Regions from separate parts of the Marinobacter sp. DSM 26671 genome, predicted to be linked through region 2. Evidence: predicted binding sites of a transcription regulator. Region 2 holds the regulator's gene; each other region holds the start of a gene.
What was found. Region 2 encodes sigma-54, which starts transcription at its own class of promoters, with help from an activator protein. Its sites were predicted from a motif close to ANTGGCATNNANNTTGCTNT; they were not measured.
Positions count from the first base shown of each region.

Region 1: BM035_RS13085 (PEP-CTERM sorting domain-containing protein) is a predicted target of sigma-54. The motif match lies at 4,803-4,822, and genes of this name have one in related genera.
Region 3: flgA (flagellar basal body P-ring formation chaperone FlgA) is a predicted target of sigma-54. The motif match lies at 3,100-3,119, and genes of this name have one in related genera.

Region 1 covers NZ_FONF01000011.1:1,307-7,138, reverse strand. Annotated here, with positions in the region: gene BM035_RS13100 (tetratricopeptide repeat protein) at 1-2,039, shown strand, start outside; cyclic di-GMP riboswitch class I at 2,232-2,314, shown strand; gene BM035_RS22975 (PEP-CTERM sorting domain-containing protein) at 2,356-3,153, shown strand; gene BM035_RS13090 (exosortase/archaeosortase family protein) at 3,276-4,709, shown strand; gene BM035_RS13085 (PEP-CTERM sorting domain-containing protein) at 4,873-5,475, shown strand; gene BM035_RS13080 (glycosyltransferase) at 5,605-5,832, shown strand, end outside.
Region 2 covers NZ_FONF01000005.1:150,210-156,041, forward strand. Annotated here, with positions in the region: gene BM035_RS07500 (KpsF/GutQ family sugar-phosphate isomerase) at 1-499, shown strand, start outside; gene BM035_RS07505 (KdsC family phosphatase) at 522-1,070, shown strand; gene lptC (LPS export ABC transporter periplasmic protein LptC) at 1,067-1,651, shown strand; gene lptA (lipopolysaccharide transport periplasmic protein LptA) at 1,635-2,189, shown strand; gene lptB (LPS export ABC transporter ATP-binding protein) at 2,167-2,892, shown strand; gene BM035_RS07525 (RNA polymerase factor sigma-54) at 3,044-4,570, shown strand; gene hpf (ribosome hibernation promoting factor) at 4,672-4,980, shown strand; gene ptsN (PTS IIA-like nitrogen regulatory protein PtsN) at 5,068-5,538, shown strand; gene rapZ (RNase adapter RapZ) at 5,567-5,832, shown strand, end outside.
Region 3 covers NZ_FONF01000013.1:111,707-117,538, forward strand. Annotated here, with positions in the region: gene BM035_RS14925 (peptidylprolyl isomerase) at 1-264, opposite strand, end outside; gene BM035_RS14930 (hypothetical protein) at 492-1,241, shown strand; gene BM035_RS14935 (flagella synthesis protein FlgN) at 1,280-1,750, opposite strand; gene flgM (flagellar biosynthesis anti-sigma factor FlgM) at 1,758-2,084, opposite strand; gene flgA (flagellar basal body P-ring formation chaperone FlgA) at 2,258-2,959, opposite strand; gene BM035_RS14950 (chemotaxis protein CheV) at 3,148-4,077, shown strand; gene BM035_RS14955 (CheR family methyltransferase) at 4,115-4,942, shown strand; gene BM035_RS14960 (MFS transporter) at 4,946-5,832, shown strand, end outside.

The DNA.
Region 1 (5,832 bases), on a different contig from region 2:
GGACAAATCGCAACGGACAGGAGCCAGAAGTGCTCTATTGGAAAGGCGTTGCGCAATATCGTGAGAACCAGCTCGAAGCAGCGTCTGCGACCCTAACTGATGCTGTAGGGGTGCTGCCCACTTCCGATGTGTTCCTGCCCATCCGCCGGGACATTCTCTCTTCCCTCTCCCGAGTACTCACTGAACAAGGCAGGATCACGGAAGCCCAGGTTTACAACCGAATTCTCGCAGAAAACCTCAACACCGGAGCCCGAGAACAGGGCGAAGCAGCCATCGCAGCCATCAAAGATGGCAACATTGACGAGGCCAAAACCATCCTGCGAGATATGCTCAAGCTCGACCCGGATAACGAACAAGTCGCCCTGATGCTTGGGGCTTTATCTGCAGGAACCGGCGAACTGGACGAAGGCACCCGCCTACTAACGGAAAACCTCGATCCGGAAACCACGCCTACCCAGTACATACGCGCCGCCACCATGGCTCAGATTGATGCCGGTGACAGGGAAGAAGCGTTAAAAACTCTCGACCGCGCTATAAAGGCGCGCCCTAACGATAACGAACTGCTGGCAATGCACGGAATCCTCGCCCTCAGCCTGCCTGAGTACCAGGACGCCGGCGTCGCCAGCCTGAGCAAGGCCATCAGCAACGAGCCGAACCGTGTTCGGCTCAGGCTGGCCCTTGCTCAATACCACATTCGCAATGATCAACCCGAGCAGGCCCTGGGCCAGCTAAGGATGGCATTCACCTCAAATCCATCCGAGTGGAATACCACCGCCACCTACCTAAACCTGCTCATCCAGCAAGGCGAAACCGAAGAAGCAACGGAAATCCGTGATTCACTACTGAATGGTTACGGTGACCAACCTTCAGCCGTATTGCTCGCAAGCATGGCAGATGCCCAACTGGGCAATACCGAGGCTGCCAAAACCAGACTGGAAACCCTGGTTAAGGAAAGCCCTCAGCTACAAGCTCCGAAGGTTGCCCTGGCTATGCTCTATAACCAGACAGGTCAGCCGGCAGATGCTGTGCGGACGTTTATAGATGCCGCAAAGATAACGCCCGATGCGATTCAACCGCTCCAGCGAGCCGGACAGGTCTACGCCCAGAACCATTCACCAGAGGAGGTTCAACAATGGCTTGGTAACGTTGGCAAGGAACATCCCGAGCTCCAAATGAATGCCGACACCCTGGCGGCCCTGATCAACATTCGCCAGGGCAGGCTGGCCGAGGCACGGGCACTACTCGATGAATGGCAGACCTCCGACTCCGAGGCCGTCAACCGTGCGACCGGACAACTGTTGCGAGCCGAGGCCCAGACAGCAGCAGCCAACGAGGATTACGCCACTGCCCGCGCAAAAGCCGCCGAAGCCATCGCCCTAGAGCCGGAAAACCTGGGATACGCGCTTCTCCCCGTGGGTATTTACCAGATGGAAGGCAAATTGAACGAGGCGCTGAATGCATTGGATGCCGTTGAAGACACGTTTGGCACGGAGCGACCCGTGGTTCTTTCGCGTGCAGCACTGCTCAGGCAAAAAGAAGGTAACAAGCCGGCCTTCAACTACCTTCTTGAGCAATGGCAGACATCACAGGATGTCGGCCTGATGCCCTCTCTTCTTGGCCTGGCAAAAACAGAAGCGCCCGAGGCAGAGGACGAACTGACGGACAGTTGGCTCAGTGTTGCGCCAAACAGCAGTACCGCCCACATGGCTAGAGCAGATTGGCTGATGGCCAACAAGCAGGAAATTGTGGCCGCCAACCACTATGAGCAGGTTATTTCCCGCCAACCCAACAACATTGCTGCCCTGAACAACCTGGCCTGGCTGTTGCGCGAAGATGACTCTGCCCGTGCCATGGAACTGGCTGGTCGCGCCCGGGACCTTGCCCCCGACAATGCGGCCGTACTGGATACCTATGGCTGGATCCTGCACCTCGCGGGCAAACATGCCGAAGCGAAAGAAGTGATTGAAAGGGCCGTGGCTCTTGCTCCGGATAACGCTGAAATCCGCGCTCACCTCGAAACCGTTAAGCAGGCCATGTAAAGAAGATCGACAAAGCCCGCAAATCAAGCCAGACAGTGAGGCCGGAGACTACCGTATCTCCGGCCTTCTTCGTTTCAATGTCGAATTTTTTTACAGCCCTTATTTAAATACCGGGATTTTTTTCAAGGATTTCAGAACTATAGATTAATGGCACGCTTCTCGCTTGTTCTAGGGTGAGGATCGGGGTAGTACCCGGTCGGAAGCCAAACCATTCGCGAGGATGGGACGGAAAGCCAAGGATCTCTAGAACAATAAGAGACAGCCTGGTTGCAAAGCAGACTACAGGGATTTAGAGCTAAACAACCGGAGAATACCCATGAAACTTAAGCATAGCATTTTGGCTTCTAGCCTTATTGTCTTTGCCAGCACTGCAAGTGCTACTGCGATTCAAGGCAACGCACTTCAAAACGAGCTAGACGCAAGAACGACTAATGGCGACTTTTATGACGTCAACAACGACCAATACAGTCCCGATGAGCAATGGCAAATAAACGCTTCAACGCAATCAGCAAACAGCCTGATGTTCCGCTTTGCCGGCTTCAAACCTAATACGACCTTTGGTATTTACGACATCACAGACTCCTCCAAAAGGCTAGAGCTGTTCGATGGCAGCGCCGACACAGGCTATACCAGTACGCTAAAGCTCCTCCCTTTTATCTCACCTACCACTTTCCAAGCGAAGACTGAAAATCAATTTGGTGTAGAGGTGAGCAGCTTTCAACAGACATTTGCCAGCACAACCTTCGGGTACTATCTAGACTCTTCGTACTATGATCGTGGCGGCGTATTTTTCTCTGAGTCCTCGAGAAATGGCGATACCGACGGCGACGGCATTGCAGACGACCACATGGTCGCATACGAAGGAGATGGCACAAAAAATATTGACACCTTCGGCCTTGGCGGCAGCGGTGCACCGTTTGGTGCTAATGAATTTATCCTGGCGTGGGAAGACTTGGTATTTAAGAGCGAAAACGGCCAGCTTTCCGACTTTGACTACACGGACTTCGTAGTGATGGTTGAATCTGTCACACCAGTTCCTGAGCCGGGCACTCTCGCCCTTCTCGGTCTTGGACTCGCCGGCCTTGGTGCAGCCCGCCGTCGTCAGAAAGCCTGATTTTCGGCAGGGTTTTAAAGAAAGCCAGCTTCGGCTGGCTTTTTTTATGGGTGCAGGTTTGTATTTTCGGTAAACGAGAGACACTATAAGCTTCCTGGTAAAGAGAAGTCAGGCGGATCAAAATGTTAAGGAAGACATTAGACAATTTCCCCCACGCCCTGCCTTACCTAATGGTGACAGGCGTCGCTCTTGTCATCTTCTTCCCTACCTGGTACCGGCTCACTGGAATCTGGCTGGAATTTGAACAAGTTCTTGCACATGGCCTTGCTACCGCCATCATCTTTCTGGGCCTGGTCCTGATTCATCCGCCCAAACCCGCGAGCAGCACGAGTAGCTTGAGCCAAAAGCCATACCACTTGCTCGGCGGCATCGCGCTCATCGGTGTTACTCTCGTGTGGCTCCTGCTAGAGCTGGTGCGCATTGATACCCTCGCCTACCTGATGCTGCCAGCGGGTGTAATGGCTGTATCGTGGACACTCCTCGGCCTGCAAAGGTCGCTCTGCTTTCTGCCCTACCTTGCCCTGCTCTCACTCTCACTGCCGTTCTGGGCAGATCTGGTGCCGCCGCTGGTATCACTTGCCAGTGTTGTTGTGGGCAGCTGGGTTCGATTGTTCGGGATGACAGCTTTGATTGAGGGAAACAGCATTACCCTGCCGTACGGCCGACTCCTGATTGCCGATGGCTGTTCCGGCATTCGTTATTTTGCCATTTCCATTCTGCTGGCCATGATGACCTCCATTCTCAATGATTACCGCTGGAAAGGCTGGTTGATCACCGTAGTTGTAGCCATGTTGATCGGCCTGGTCGCAAACTGGGTTCGCATTACCATCCTGGTGTTCGTTGCCTATGAAACCAACATGGAGAGCGATCTGCTCACCGACCACGAAACCATGGGCTGGATTGTTTTTGGGGCCTTTATTCTTCCAGCTCTGTACTTCTCTCCCGTTCGCAAGAGAAGCACATCCAACGACGATCCCGAGACAGGCAAGCTGAAAATCACTAAAGGCGGCATTCCAGCGATCATCGTTGCGGTGCTTTTGGGACCGGTTGCACTGACGCTGGCACAAACAAGCGCAGGCCAGCAGCCCCCCTGGGCATTACAGCTTGAAGGCTTCCAGCCAAGGCAGGCAAGCGCTGAGCTGCCATTGCCAATCAGCCTGCCTTCGGCGCTCGACCAAACGATTCTAAGCACCAGGAATAGCTGGGTATCTCTGGCCCAAAGCCAGAAAACCAAATCCGACGAAAAACTTGTGCCCTACCTGCCGCAGATGTTCGACAAGTCCTCCTGGCAAATAGAAGAGCGACTTGCACCGGGCGTTTTGCTCTATCGAAACATCCTCACCCGGGACCGTGTCATTATGGCCCAGTGGTATCAGGTGGGAAGCAGAACTAGCCTGAACTACCGCCAGGCCAAACTTCTTCAGATCCCCGCCACTCTGTCCGGTGAGAGCCGGTTCGCTCTCGTTACCATTCAGGTGCCCTGCAAAGACAGGGATTGCAGTGACGAATTATCCCGACTCGAGCGCACCAAAACCATGGTGGAAGCCCAGCTGTAAATTAATTGACACATGGATCAGAATTCCCGTCGACTTTCTTTACACTCTCCTAACCTACCAACGATAAAAGCTCATTAAATCAAATGCTTAATTATTGGCACCAATCCTGCTGATTAAAACGTAGGCTGCATTAACGCATTGGTTTAATTTGGGAAGTACCAATATGATGTATAAACGGTTAGCCGCACTCCTCTCCGCCACACTTTTCAGTCTGTCTGTCAACGCAGGCGTAATTTTTCAAGACGATTTTGACTCGGAGCTTCCGAACGGCGGATCGCAAACGAACTATGATGACTTCCAGAATTGGGACGTCACCGATGGCACTGTCGATCTTATTTCCACCCCGAATAAATGGGGCCTTACCTGTGCCGGTGGCACTGGTAAGTGTGTGGACCTGGATGGCTCCAATCGAAACGCCGGCACTCTCGAAAGCATTTCGCTGACACTGGACCCAGGCACCTACACGCTGAGCTTTGATATTTCCGGTAATCAAAGAAACAGCACCAGCGACTCCGTAGTCGTTGGTCTGGACGGGTTCCTGAGCGAAACTTTCACTTTGTCTGCAAACGATCCCTGGCAGACCATCGTGCGCGATATCACCCTGACCAGCCAGACCACCAGCAAGCTCATTTTCGAACATCGCGGTGGCGACAACATTGGCATCATGCTGGACAACGTATCGCTCGTGCCAGAACCGGGTACTCTGGCCCTGTTTGGCCTGGGCATTCTGAGCCTTGTGGCAGTTCGCCGCAAAAAGCTCTCCTGATTTCAGCCCAGTTACCAACGAAAGCCAGCTAGATAGCTGGCTTTTCTTTGTTCCAGACATCATTCACTGTGTGAACAAGAACCCGATATACTCAGGCCTCACGACCCCAAAATTATCGGCTCCTACCCCATGGAAATAACGAAAACACCCGTTCGCATTCTCCATGTCACCTTCAACATGGGCTTCGGCGGCACCGAACAAGTCATCCGGCAATTAGTCACCAACCTGGACAAAGACCGGTTCCACAACGAAATTGCCTGTATTGATGGGGAAGTTGGCGCCATTGGCCAGGCACTGGAAACCGAGTGCGGTATAAAACACCACGCGCGCCAACGAGCCTCCGGCTTTGATATAAAA
Region 2 (5,832 bases):
AACGGCCACCCTGGTGATGGGCGATGCCCTCGCCGTTGCACTCCTTGAGGCCCGGGGCTTCAGTGCCGAGGATTTCGCTATCTCTCACCCCGGCGGCAGCCTCGGGCGTCGGCTGCTGCTCAGGGTCTCCGACATCATGCACAGCGGTGATCAGATTCCAGTCGTCAACGAGGATACCCCCTTGAGCGGTGCTCTTCTTGAGATGTCCCGAAAGGGTCTCGGTATGACCACCGTCGTCAATGATAAAGGCACTCTTACCGGAATATTTACGGACGGTGACCTTCGACGGACTCTGGATCGATCGGTGGACATTCACAATACGCCCATCAACGAGGTCATGACCCGGCATGGTAAAACGATCCAGGCCGATCATCTGGCGGCGGAAGCGCTGAACATAATGGAGGAGATGAAGATCAACGCCCTCCCCGTTACCGACGACCAGGGTGGTCTGATTGGCGCCATCAATATGCACGACCTGCTGCGTGCCGGCGTTATCTAGGGGCTATGAGGAGCTGTTTGATATGAAGCACCAATGGCCGGATTCGCTGTTGGCAAAGGCCGTAAAGATCCGCCTGATCGCACTGGATGTCGACGGCATCATGAGCGACGGTAAACTTTATTTCAGCGCCACTGGTGATGAGCTCAAGGCTTTTAACATTCTGGATGGCCTGGGTTTGAAACAACTGATGGCAGCCGGGATTACCGTGGCCGTGATCACCGGACGAAAGTCCCCCCTGACCGAGAAGCGCATGCGGGATCTTGGCATTCCCCACCTGATGCAGGGGCGAGAGGACAAGAAGGTAGCCCTTCAGGAACTGGTCAGCACCATGGATATCAGCCCCGAGGCCATCGCATACATGGGGGACGATCTGCCAGATCTCCCGGCACTGAGGTTCGCCGGACTGGGCATCACCGTGCCCAACGGTTACTGGCTGGTGCAGCAGCATGCCGACTACTGCACCATTGCCCGGGGCGGCGAAGGGGCGGTCCGCGAAGCCTGCGACTTGCTGCTGACGGCCCATGGCAGGCTTGACGCAGCACTTGCCCCCTATCTGGAGCCCGAGGCATGAACTGGCTGCTGGACAGACCCTGGCTGCGAGCACTGGCACTGGCTGCTACCGTGGTGGCAGCCGTATTCCTGCTCTGGCGCAGCGATGAACCCCCTGTGATTGATGACGAGGCAGCGGCCCTACGGGGAGACGCCGAACCAGACGGTTTCGTGGTGAATGGTCAGTACACCTCCTTCGATGAAGCGGGCAATCTCAAGATCCGGTTTTCCAGCCCCCGAATTGAGCAGTTCGAGGAAGGCAACCTGGCCACCATGGAATCTCCCCGGGCCGAGCTGTACGGGGACCAGGAGGCCCTGCCGTGGATTGTCGAGGCCGACAATGGCAGCTTGCTGCAAAACCAGAATCTGGTGTACCTGACGGACAATGTCCGGGTTCAGCGCACGATTGGCGAACGGGACGCCGTCCTGACAACATCAAGCCTGACCCTGGATAACGACCGGGGCATGGTATATACAGACGCGCCCGTAGAAATACGTGATGTTACCGGCATAACCCGGGCCACGGGCATGAAAGCGTGGATAGACGAACGAATTCTGGAACTGAACTCCCAGGTGGAAGGACTCTATGAAACCGGAAACTAACCGATACCGGCGCCTGATGGCTGCCCTGCTAACGGTCGTGATGATCGGCCCGGCGGCTGCATTTGACCTTGATTCTGACACTCCTATCAAGGTCACCGCAGATACCGCCCGCCTGGATGACGGCCAGGGCATTGCCACCTACACCGGCGCTGTGGAACTTGAGCAGGGCAATACCCGCCTGACTGCCGAGCGGGTCGTCCTGTACCGGACCGAGGACGGCCTGAGCCGGATCGAAGCCTCTGGTACGCCCGCTATATACCGTCAACCGGCGCGCGAGGGGGAAGGCGAAACCGATGCCCGTGCCCTGAACATTACCTGGTCTGCCACCGACAGCCAGCTGACCTTTGAACGGGAAGCAGTCATCGAGCAGAATGGCAACCTGTTCCGGGGTGATGTCATTCATTATGATACCGTCGGCCGGGTTGTCACCGCTGAGGGCGGCGCAGACACCGGCGAGGGCAGCGGCCGGGTAGAGATGGTGATTCAGCCACGCAGTACAGACAGACAGGGATCCGATGGCAGTTCTGAGAGCCAGTAACCTGGCAAAGAGTTACAAACAGAAAAAAGTGGTGATCGACGTTTCCCTGGAAATCCGCAGTGGGGAAATTGTCGGGCTGCTTGGTCCCAACGGTGCCGGGAAAACCACCTGCTTCTATATGATCGTTGGGCTCGTCCCCGCTGATCGCGGGCGGATCACGATCGACAGCCGGGATATCACCCCCCTGCCCATGCATGGTCGGGCCCGCCAGGGCATCGGTTACCTGCCCCAGGAAGCCTCGGTCTTCCGCAAACTGTCCGTACGCGACAACATCATGGCCATCCTCGAAACCCGGCCGGGGCTGGGCAAGGCAGAGCGGGAGAAGAAGCTCGAGGGGTTATTGGAAGAATTCCACATCACCCATATCCGGGACAGTGTTGGCATGGCATTGTCCGGCGGTGAACGCCGACGGGTGGAGATTGCCCGGGCACTGGCCATGGAGCCGGCTTTTATCCTGCTGGATGAACCCTTCGCCGGTGTGGACCCCATATCCGTCAGTGACATCAAACACATCATCCGGCACCTTCGGGACAAAGGCATTGGCGTTTTGATCACCGACCACAACGTGCGTGAGACCCTGGACATCTGCGAGAATGCCTACATTGTTTCCGGCGGCCACATCATCGCCTCCGGCAATGCCGACGCCATCCTGGCCAACCAGCAGGTCAAGGAAGTCTATCTCGGCGACGAATTCAGACTCTGACACCCAATGGCTGATTGTTTTGATGACCTGTAGCAAGTAAACTCGGCAAAGAACTTGCTAGGGTAAATTAAAATCACGGCAAGTAACCGGCATATAAAGATTTTTTCACGACTTATGACACAACGCGCTGATGAGTGACGGATCCTGAACCATGGTTATGAAAGCCTCCTTACAGTTAAAGCTGGGTCAAAGCCTGACCATGACGCCCCAGCTGCAACAGGCGATCCGGCTTCTCCAGCTCTCCACTCTCGACCTCCAGCAGGAAATCCAGCAGGCACTGGAATCCAACCCCATGCTGGAGACCTCCGAGGACGATGACCAGACCGACGCAGCCAGCGAAAACGACGAGCGCGAGGCCAACGCCACCGAGTCCGCCGCTGAAGCTGCCCCGGAACCGGCCAGCGACTGGGATGAATCCGAGAACGGCCCGGACTGGTCCTCGGAGAACGAGATTCCTGACAACATTCCGGACGATCTGCCGGTTGATACCGCCTGGGACGACATCTACCAGTCCGCACCAGCGCCGGCAGCCCGCAACGACGACGAAAACGATCACGATTTCGAAACCCGTAATTCCCCGACCGAAACGCTTCAGGATCACCTGGAATGGCAGCTCAATCTGACGCCCCTCAGTGAACGGGACCAGGCCATTGCCCATGCCCTGATGGATGCAGTGGACGAACGGGGCTATATCACCAGCCCGCTGGAGGAAATCCACGCCGGACTGCTGGATGAGAACGATGAAGACCCCCTTGAACTGGATGAAGTGGAAGCCGTGCTTCACCGCCTGCAACACTTTGATCCGCCCGGCGTGTTTGCCCGGGACCTACAGGAATGCCTGCTGATCCAGCTCAACCAGCTGCCGCCGGAAACACCCTGGCTGGCCCAGGCACGCCTTGTAATTACCCATTACATCAACCTGCTGGGCAACCGCGATTACGCCCAGTTGCTGCGCCGCAGCCGCCTGAAAGAAGACCAGTTGCGGGATGTCCTGGCGCTGATCACCGGCCTGAATCCGCGGCCGGGCGATGTCATTGACCGGGCCGAACCCGATTATGTGATTCCGGACGTGATCGTTCGCAAACACAATGGCCGCTGGCGTGTTGAGCTGAATCCTGAAATTGCACCGCGCATCCGGGTCAATGCCAGCTATGCTTCTCTTATAAGGCGTGCGGACAGCAGTGCCGACAACACCTACCTGCGGGATCAGTTGCAGGAGGCGAAATGGTTTATCAAGAGCCTGCAGAGCCGCAATGAAACCCTGCTGAAAGTGGCGACCCGTATTGTCGAGCACCAGCAAGGATTCCTGGATCAGGGTGAAGAAGCCATGAAACCGCTGATCCTCTCTGATATCGCCCAGGCGGTTGAGATGCATGAGTCCACGATTTCCCGGGTCACCACCCAGAAATACATGCACACCCCCCGGGGAATTTTCGAGCTGAAATATTTCTTCTCCAGCCATGTCAGCACTGACGAAGGCGGTGAATGTTCTTCCACGGCGATCCGCGCGATGATCAAAAAGCTGATTGCCGCGGAAACGCCCAAAAAGCCGTTGAGCGACAGTAAAATTGCAGCCATGCTAGGAGAACAGGGAATCAAGGTTGCGCGACGCACCGTTGCCAAGTACCGGGAGGCCATGCACATTCCGCCTTCGAACGAACGCAAGCGGCTGGTCTGAACACCCCGGGGTCCGGGCGCAACGTACTATTTGCCGGCGCACAATGCGCCAGCACCCAGACCGGCTCCCGGGAGCCGGAACGATGACAACAGGAGACGCCTATGCAACTCAATATTTCAGGCCATCACGTAGAACTTACTCCCGCACTGAAGGATTATGTTTCAGAGAAGTTCCAGAAGCTCGAGCGTCACTTTGACCACATCAGCAACTGCCAGGTAACCCTGGAAGTGGAGAAGGTGCGCCAGATTGCGGAAGCCACGCTGCACGTGGTTGGTGGTGAGATTCACGCAAAGGCAGAAAATGAGGATATGTACGCAGCCATCGATGCCCTGATCGACAAGCTTGACCGTCAGATCCTCAAGCACAAGGAAAAGAATGTAGACCGGATGCACGGAAACGGCTCTCGCTAACTGACTGTTTTCATGCAATTCATCTAATCGAGCTGCGACATGAGTAACGTGTCGCAGCCTTTTTTTTAACGGAAACGCAGTCGATCCATGAGCGACACATCCCTGACCATAGAGAACATTCTTGCTCCGGAGCTCACCCTCTGCAGGGTAGCTGCGTCCAGCAAGAAACGGGCCCTGGAGTTTATTGCCGAGCAGATAAACCATCAGGACAACACGCTCAGCGAGACCCAGCTCTTCAACAACCTGATTTCCCGCGAGCGCCTGGGCAGCACCGGCATTGGCCAGGGAATCGCCATTCCCCACTGCCGTCTGGAAGGACTTGATCACGTGGTGGGCGTGCTGATGACGCTGGAAGAAAGCGTCGAATTCGATGCTATCGACAATCAGCCGGTGGATCTGATTTTCGCCCTGATCGTCCCGAAGGAAGCAACGAGCGAACACCTGGAGCTGCTCAGCCAACTGGCTGAAAAGTTCAATGAGCGGTCGTTCTGTGATCGCCTCCGGCAATCCGAGGACGCCAGCACGCTGTACCAGCGCATGACCGCCTCAGGCGGCTGATATTCACTGCAGTGGAGGTAAGGTGGTCATGAAGCTGATTATCGTCAGTGGCAGGTCCGGTTCGGGCAAGAGTACCGCACTTCATGTGCTGGAGGACCTCGGGTTTTATTGCATCGACAATCTTCCTATTGGCCTGCTCTTCCCCCTCACACGGGAAGCCGCCAGCCAGACCAGGCCTGGTCGACTGGGCAAGATGGCCGTCAGTATCGATGCGCGGAACCTTTCCGGCGAGCTGGCCAATTTCGAGGAGATCTACCGGCGCCTCCAGGAAACCGGGGTTACCGTTGAAATCAT
Region 3 (5,832 bases), on a different contig from region 2:
CATGAACCCGGGTATAACACGATGGAAGATGGTGCCGTCGAAAAAACCGTCTTCGGCGTACTGCAGGAAATTGTCGACCGTTTCGGGCGCAACATCCGGGCGAAGCTGAAGCTCGATAGCGCCTTCACTGGTCACCATGCGGACCTTCGGAAGAGGATCACTGGCCAGTTGCTCATTGGTTTGCGCCTGCACCGCGGCAGTCGGCATGAGCAGGGCGAGTGCCATAAGCAATACGGGTGTCACAGTTTTCAGGGGTTTTACCATGTTTGTCATTTGCAGCCGTTCTCCGTGTTATTAGCAGGTGTGTTTCCTGCGACAATTCGGCGAATTCTGTTATCAGGTGCCAGATCTTACCAGATGGTGATGGTAAAACGGGCACTGCATCCACGCACATTGTTGTGTGATCGGCTAACCTTCCCGATATCGGAAGTCATGGATCACACTGGCCGGGCCGGGTTGTACGGTTTTCACTGTTTAAAAGGAGACACTGGGTGAGAATCCGTCAGGGATTTGAAGAGAAATCACGCCTCGGGCGATTGCTTATCAATCGTGGGTATCTGTCTGAGGGGCAGGTTAACGAAGGCCTCAGGCTTCAGCGCGAATCGGGACAGCGCCTGGGTGAGGTATTTATCCAGGCGGGCTGGATCAGCGAGAAGGAGCTGCACCGTGTCCTCAAGCACCAGTCCCGCTATCGCAACGCTGCCGCCCTGGTAACAGCGGTCACGCTGCCATTCCAGCCCCTGGTAACCTTTGCGGCCAGCAATTCGGCCGAGGCGTCACAGGCAATACTGGAAGCCGGCGAACTTTATGACAGAGGCAATCTTGCCCCCATGAGCGAAGCCGAGCTGGCGGCGATTTCCGGTCAGGGCGATCCGACCTTGCTGCAGCGCATTGGTATTGTCAGCAAGATGGCGGAGAACCCCGCAGGAAATGGGGAGCAGGGCTCCGAGGCATCCGCAGATGTTATTGAAGGTCTCAAGCTTTCCGCCAATATCTTCGTGCCGGTTCTGAACTTCCTGGATTCAGATCTCAGCATTTCCGGTGTGCATTATCGTGAAGGGGAGCCACGTTATCGGGTAAGAGAAGATGGCGCCCTGATGCTGGCGTTCCCTGAGCGCATCGAGGAAATTCGGATGGACAATATACGGGTTACGGGAGGCCAGGGAGCTTCAATGGGCAACGTGAGCATTCACGACATCCGGTTTCATCCCGACTCCCAGATGACCATCTACACCCGATGAAGTGGAAAGCATGGCTCGGCAGAGCCATGCGTCCGGGCTCAGGCGCTGGCGAGCACCGTGCTGCTTGATACCGTGGTCTGCTGACCCTGTGCACCGTACAGCTTTTGCTGGCCGGTGGCGCCGCGGAAAATATCTGTGAGCCTCGACAAACGCTTTTGCAAGTGGCTGATTACGCGACCGTTGGTCTGGTTCAGCGTCTGACAGGTTCGCAGCTTCTGGTCCGCTTCCTGCCAGAGTTCGAAGAGATCCGAGAATCCGGCGCTGCGAATAAAGCGGGAAGGCTCGCCACTTTCGGGGCGATATCCCATTTGTACGAGCGTTCGGATTTTCTGTTTGGCGCGTTCGCGGACTGCACCGAGGAGATCGTTCTTCTCTCTGGTCAGGGCGTCCAGCTGGCGGAGGTCGGAATTCGCAAGGCAGGTCTTTTCCTTGCCGAGAACGTCAGCCAGTGTTTCAAGCTGGCTGATATCCTGGGAAAGAAGGGTCTTCAAATCATCAATTGCGGCCATGGTCTACTCACCCGAAAATGCTTTCATCCATCTCAAGCATTTTCTGGGCCAGCTTCTCGGCGTCAATCTTGTACGTGCCATTTTCGAGGGCGGAACGGATCTGCTCGATGCGGTCGTCATCCATTTCCGGATAATCGCCCAGCTTTTGTTCGAGCTGCTTCAGATTCTTTGCCTGATTGCTCAGGCTGACGTTCTCACCACGGGCCCCCTGGGCCTGTGTCTTCGCCTGTTCGTTGGATGCCGGCTGGGTATTCTGTGCGCCGGAGCTTTTGTCGGCCGTGGTTCTCTGGGTGTTGACCTGGCCGGGGCCAATTCCATTTAAGTCAACTGACATATCTGTACCTGCTTGCCTGTCGCGCCACGAATGCGGCGCTTACTCGAGTTTATGTCTTCTTAACGGCGGCGCCGCGAAAACCTTTAGTACTTTTAGCACTTTTTTTCATCTGCTTTTACGACCGGTTTTGCGGCATTCACTTGCCGCTCCGGCAAGCCTCTGCCGCACGCGGCTCACATCGGAATCTCCACGTGGCCCGGCGCGACAACGCTGGCTCTTATCGTGCGCGATGAGCGCAGATTCTCAACCAGAACCTGTTCGCCAACGCTGGCGCTTGCCAGGGCTTTGCCCCGGGAACGTACTGAAAATCCACCGGTTTTGGCGGTGATGATAACATGATCGCCTCGTTCGACCGCATTCGGGGCCGAAAGCATGTCTGGTGTAACGAGCGATCCGGCATTCACTGCGCGCCGCACTTCCATGCCAATCGCCTGCTTCGAGTCGGTAATCACGCCCCGTCTGGATGAATTGATTTCAACAGACTGCTTCGCAAGCAGCCCTTCGGTTATTCGCTCTCCACGTGTGAGTGGCCTCGCTGCCACCAGGGCTGGCCCATGGATAGAGACTGAAGCGGTAACAAACATTCGCCATGGGCGGGTTCCTTCGCAGGCTACCTGCAACGACGGGCTGGTGCTTTTCCATGGATCCCCGCTGAACTCTACACTCAAAGGCTTTTCGCACTCGGCGAGAGCGAGGCGGCTGTCGATGGAACCGGGTTCGAAGGAAACGGTGTAGCCATGCTCGGCCTGTTCAGACGCAAAGCTGTCCAGAAACGCCAGGGTTGCTTTCTGAATCTGTTCAGCCGTCGTTCCAGCAAGGAGCGGCGTGCTCAGGCCAGACATTAGCAGTAGTAGGGCGAAATTCGTGATGCGCATACGTATCAGTTTGTCCTATGCTGTCAACAACAGGGCAGAAAAGCCCGAATCAGGCTAAGGATTCGGTAAAAGTGGCCGTTAAATGGGCTGACCCACCCCTGATATGACGGGTTTCCGTCGATCAGGCTATTATTCAGTGAACAGCAAGATATATGCCGTTGTAATTCCGGCAAGCCAGGAGAATCGAAATGGCAGGGGTTTTGGACAGTGTCAACCAGCGCACTCAGATGGTCGGAAAGAACCGCCTAGAGCTGCTTCTTTTCCGTCTCAGGGGGCGCCAGATCTACGGGATCAACGTGTTCAAGGTGAAAGAGGTGCTGCAGTGTCCGAAGCTGTTCTCCCTGCCCAACAGCCGGCCGGTTGTTCGAGGCGTAGCCCATAGCCGGGGTGAGACTATCCCCATTATCGATCTGAGCATGGCAATCGGTCTGCCCGGTATCCCGCAAGAAGAGCTCTCCACCAGTTTCGTCATCATCACTGAATACAATCGCAAAACGCAGGGTTTCCTGGTGAGCGGCGTCGAGCGAATCATGAACATGAACTGGGAAGAAATCCTGCCTCCACCCAAAGGGGCCGGCAAGGATGTCTATCTTACCGCTGTCACGAAAATTGATGATAAGCTTATCGAAATCATTGATGTAGAGAAGATTCTTTCAGAAGTTTCTCCGCTTGGGGAGGACGTAACCGAAGCCGTTCTGAGTAAGAGCGCGGATAGGGTACCGGGGCATCTGCCCGTGCTGGTGGTCGATGATTCATCCGTGGCCCGGCGCCAGATACAGCGGTGTCTCACCGCAATTGGCATGGAAGTGGTGCTGAAAAACGACGGCAAGCAGGCTATTGAACATCTGAAGGAAATCACTGCGGATGGTTCCCGGGCCAAGGATCACTTCTCCCTGATCATCTCGGACGTGGAGATGCCTGAAATGGATGGCTACACCCTCGTCACCAAGGTGAAAGAGGACCCGGCGCTTTCGGATATGTTTGTTATGCTTCACACCTCACTCAGCGGTGTGTTCAACCAGGCCATGGTAAAGAAGGTCGGGGCCGACGACTTTATGGCAAAGTTCAGTCCGGACGAGCTGGCAGAGCGGGTGATGGAAATCATCGACCAGGGTTGATGGAGCCGCTCAAAGATTCACTCAGAACAGAGACCCAATGAAAGCGGAAATAACGCCACAGGAATATGAAGCCTTCAAATCGTTCCTGCAGGATGCCTGTGGGATTTTACTGGGCGATAATAAACAGTACCTGGTCAAAAGCCGGTTGCGCAGGATTCTTGAAGAGAACAGCCTGAATACCCTGGGTGAACTGCTCGAGCGCCTTAAGCGCCCCGGGCGGGGCGGTCTGAAAGAGACTGTCATCGATGCGATGACAACCAATGAAACCCTGTGGTTCCGTGACAATCACCCTTTCCGGATTCTTCAGGAGAAACTGCTTCCCGAATTCGCAGAGCGCAACTCGATGCAGCCTTTGCGTATCTGGTCTGCGGCCTGCTCAACCGGCCAGGAGCCGTATTCGATTGCCATGATCGTCGAGGAGTTTCGGCGGGCGAGGCCCGGGAAGCTGCGGGATGTAAAGATCACCGCGACGGATATCTCCAAAAGCGTTCTTGATGTGGCTCGCAAGGGCGAGTATGAAATGCTTGCCATTGGTCGGGGGCTCTCGCCAGAGCGCCAGAAGCAGTTTTTCACGCCGTCCCTGAACGGTGGCTGGCAGATCAAACCCCAGATCAAGAGCATGGTGGAGTTCAAGGAGTTGAACCTGCTTGAGCGTTATATGCTGGGCAAGTTCGATATTGTGATGTGCCGGAACGTTCTGATCTATTTTTCGGCGGACCTGAAAAAGGACATTCTCACCCGGATGCACGCCACCCTGAACCCGGGCGGCTACCTGGTTCTTGGTGCCTCGGAATCGCTCAACGGCTTGCCCCATCTCTATGAGATGGTTCAGTGCCACCCCGGAATCATCTACAGGAAAAAATAATCCATGCCCCTCAATGTCTGGGTCCTGGTTGCCGCTCAGGCGCTGGCCATGTGCACAGCGCCTTTTATCGTTTTTATAGGCAGCATTCAGGGCAGAATGCTTGCCCCTGCGCCCGAGTACGCAACACTTCCGGTCGGTCTGGTGGTCGTAGGCACCGTTCTGGCTATCAAACCGGCAACCTGGTTAATGGAGCGCATCGGGCGCAAGCGCGTGATGCTGCTGGGTGCCATCATGGGCATTGTTGCAGGTCTTATTGGAGGCCTGGCGTCCTGGACTGGTCTGTTTTCCCTTCTTTGTCTTGCCGCCGTGGTCGGTGGTACGGGGCTTGCGGTGGTTCACCAATATCGGTTTGCGGCCATGGAATCCGTGGCGCCGGGTATGGCGGGTTCTGCTGCCGCTCGCGTGTTGCTGGGTGGGCTGGTGGCAGCCTGGCTCGGGCCGGAAGTTGCGGGCTTGGGCAGCGGCGCGGCGGAGCAATACCCGTTTCTGGTCAGCTGGATCGCGCTGGCGGCCGTCCAGGGTGCGGCTTTGTTGATTCTTGCTATCGGTTACCGGGCAGGGGCCGAGCGCGTCCAGGAATCCAGGCCGGGAGGAGGGCGCCCCCTACGGGAGATTATGGCTAACCCTTTAATATGGGCTGCCATGAGTGCCGCGGCCATTGGCTATGCGGTGATGAGTTTCATCATGACGGCGACGCCGCTGAGCATGACCGAAATGGCCGGCCACGACCTCGACGATGCCAAGCGGGTGATCCAGCTCCACATAATGGCCATGTATCTTCCGTCGCTGATCAGCGGTTGGCTGACACGCGTGGTAGGCATTCCCCTGATGATGGCAGCGGGCCTGCTGGCCTACCTGGGCTGTATTGCCCTTGCCGCGAGTGGTGTCAG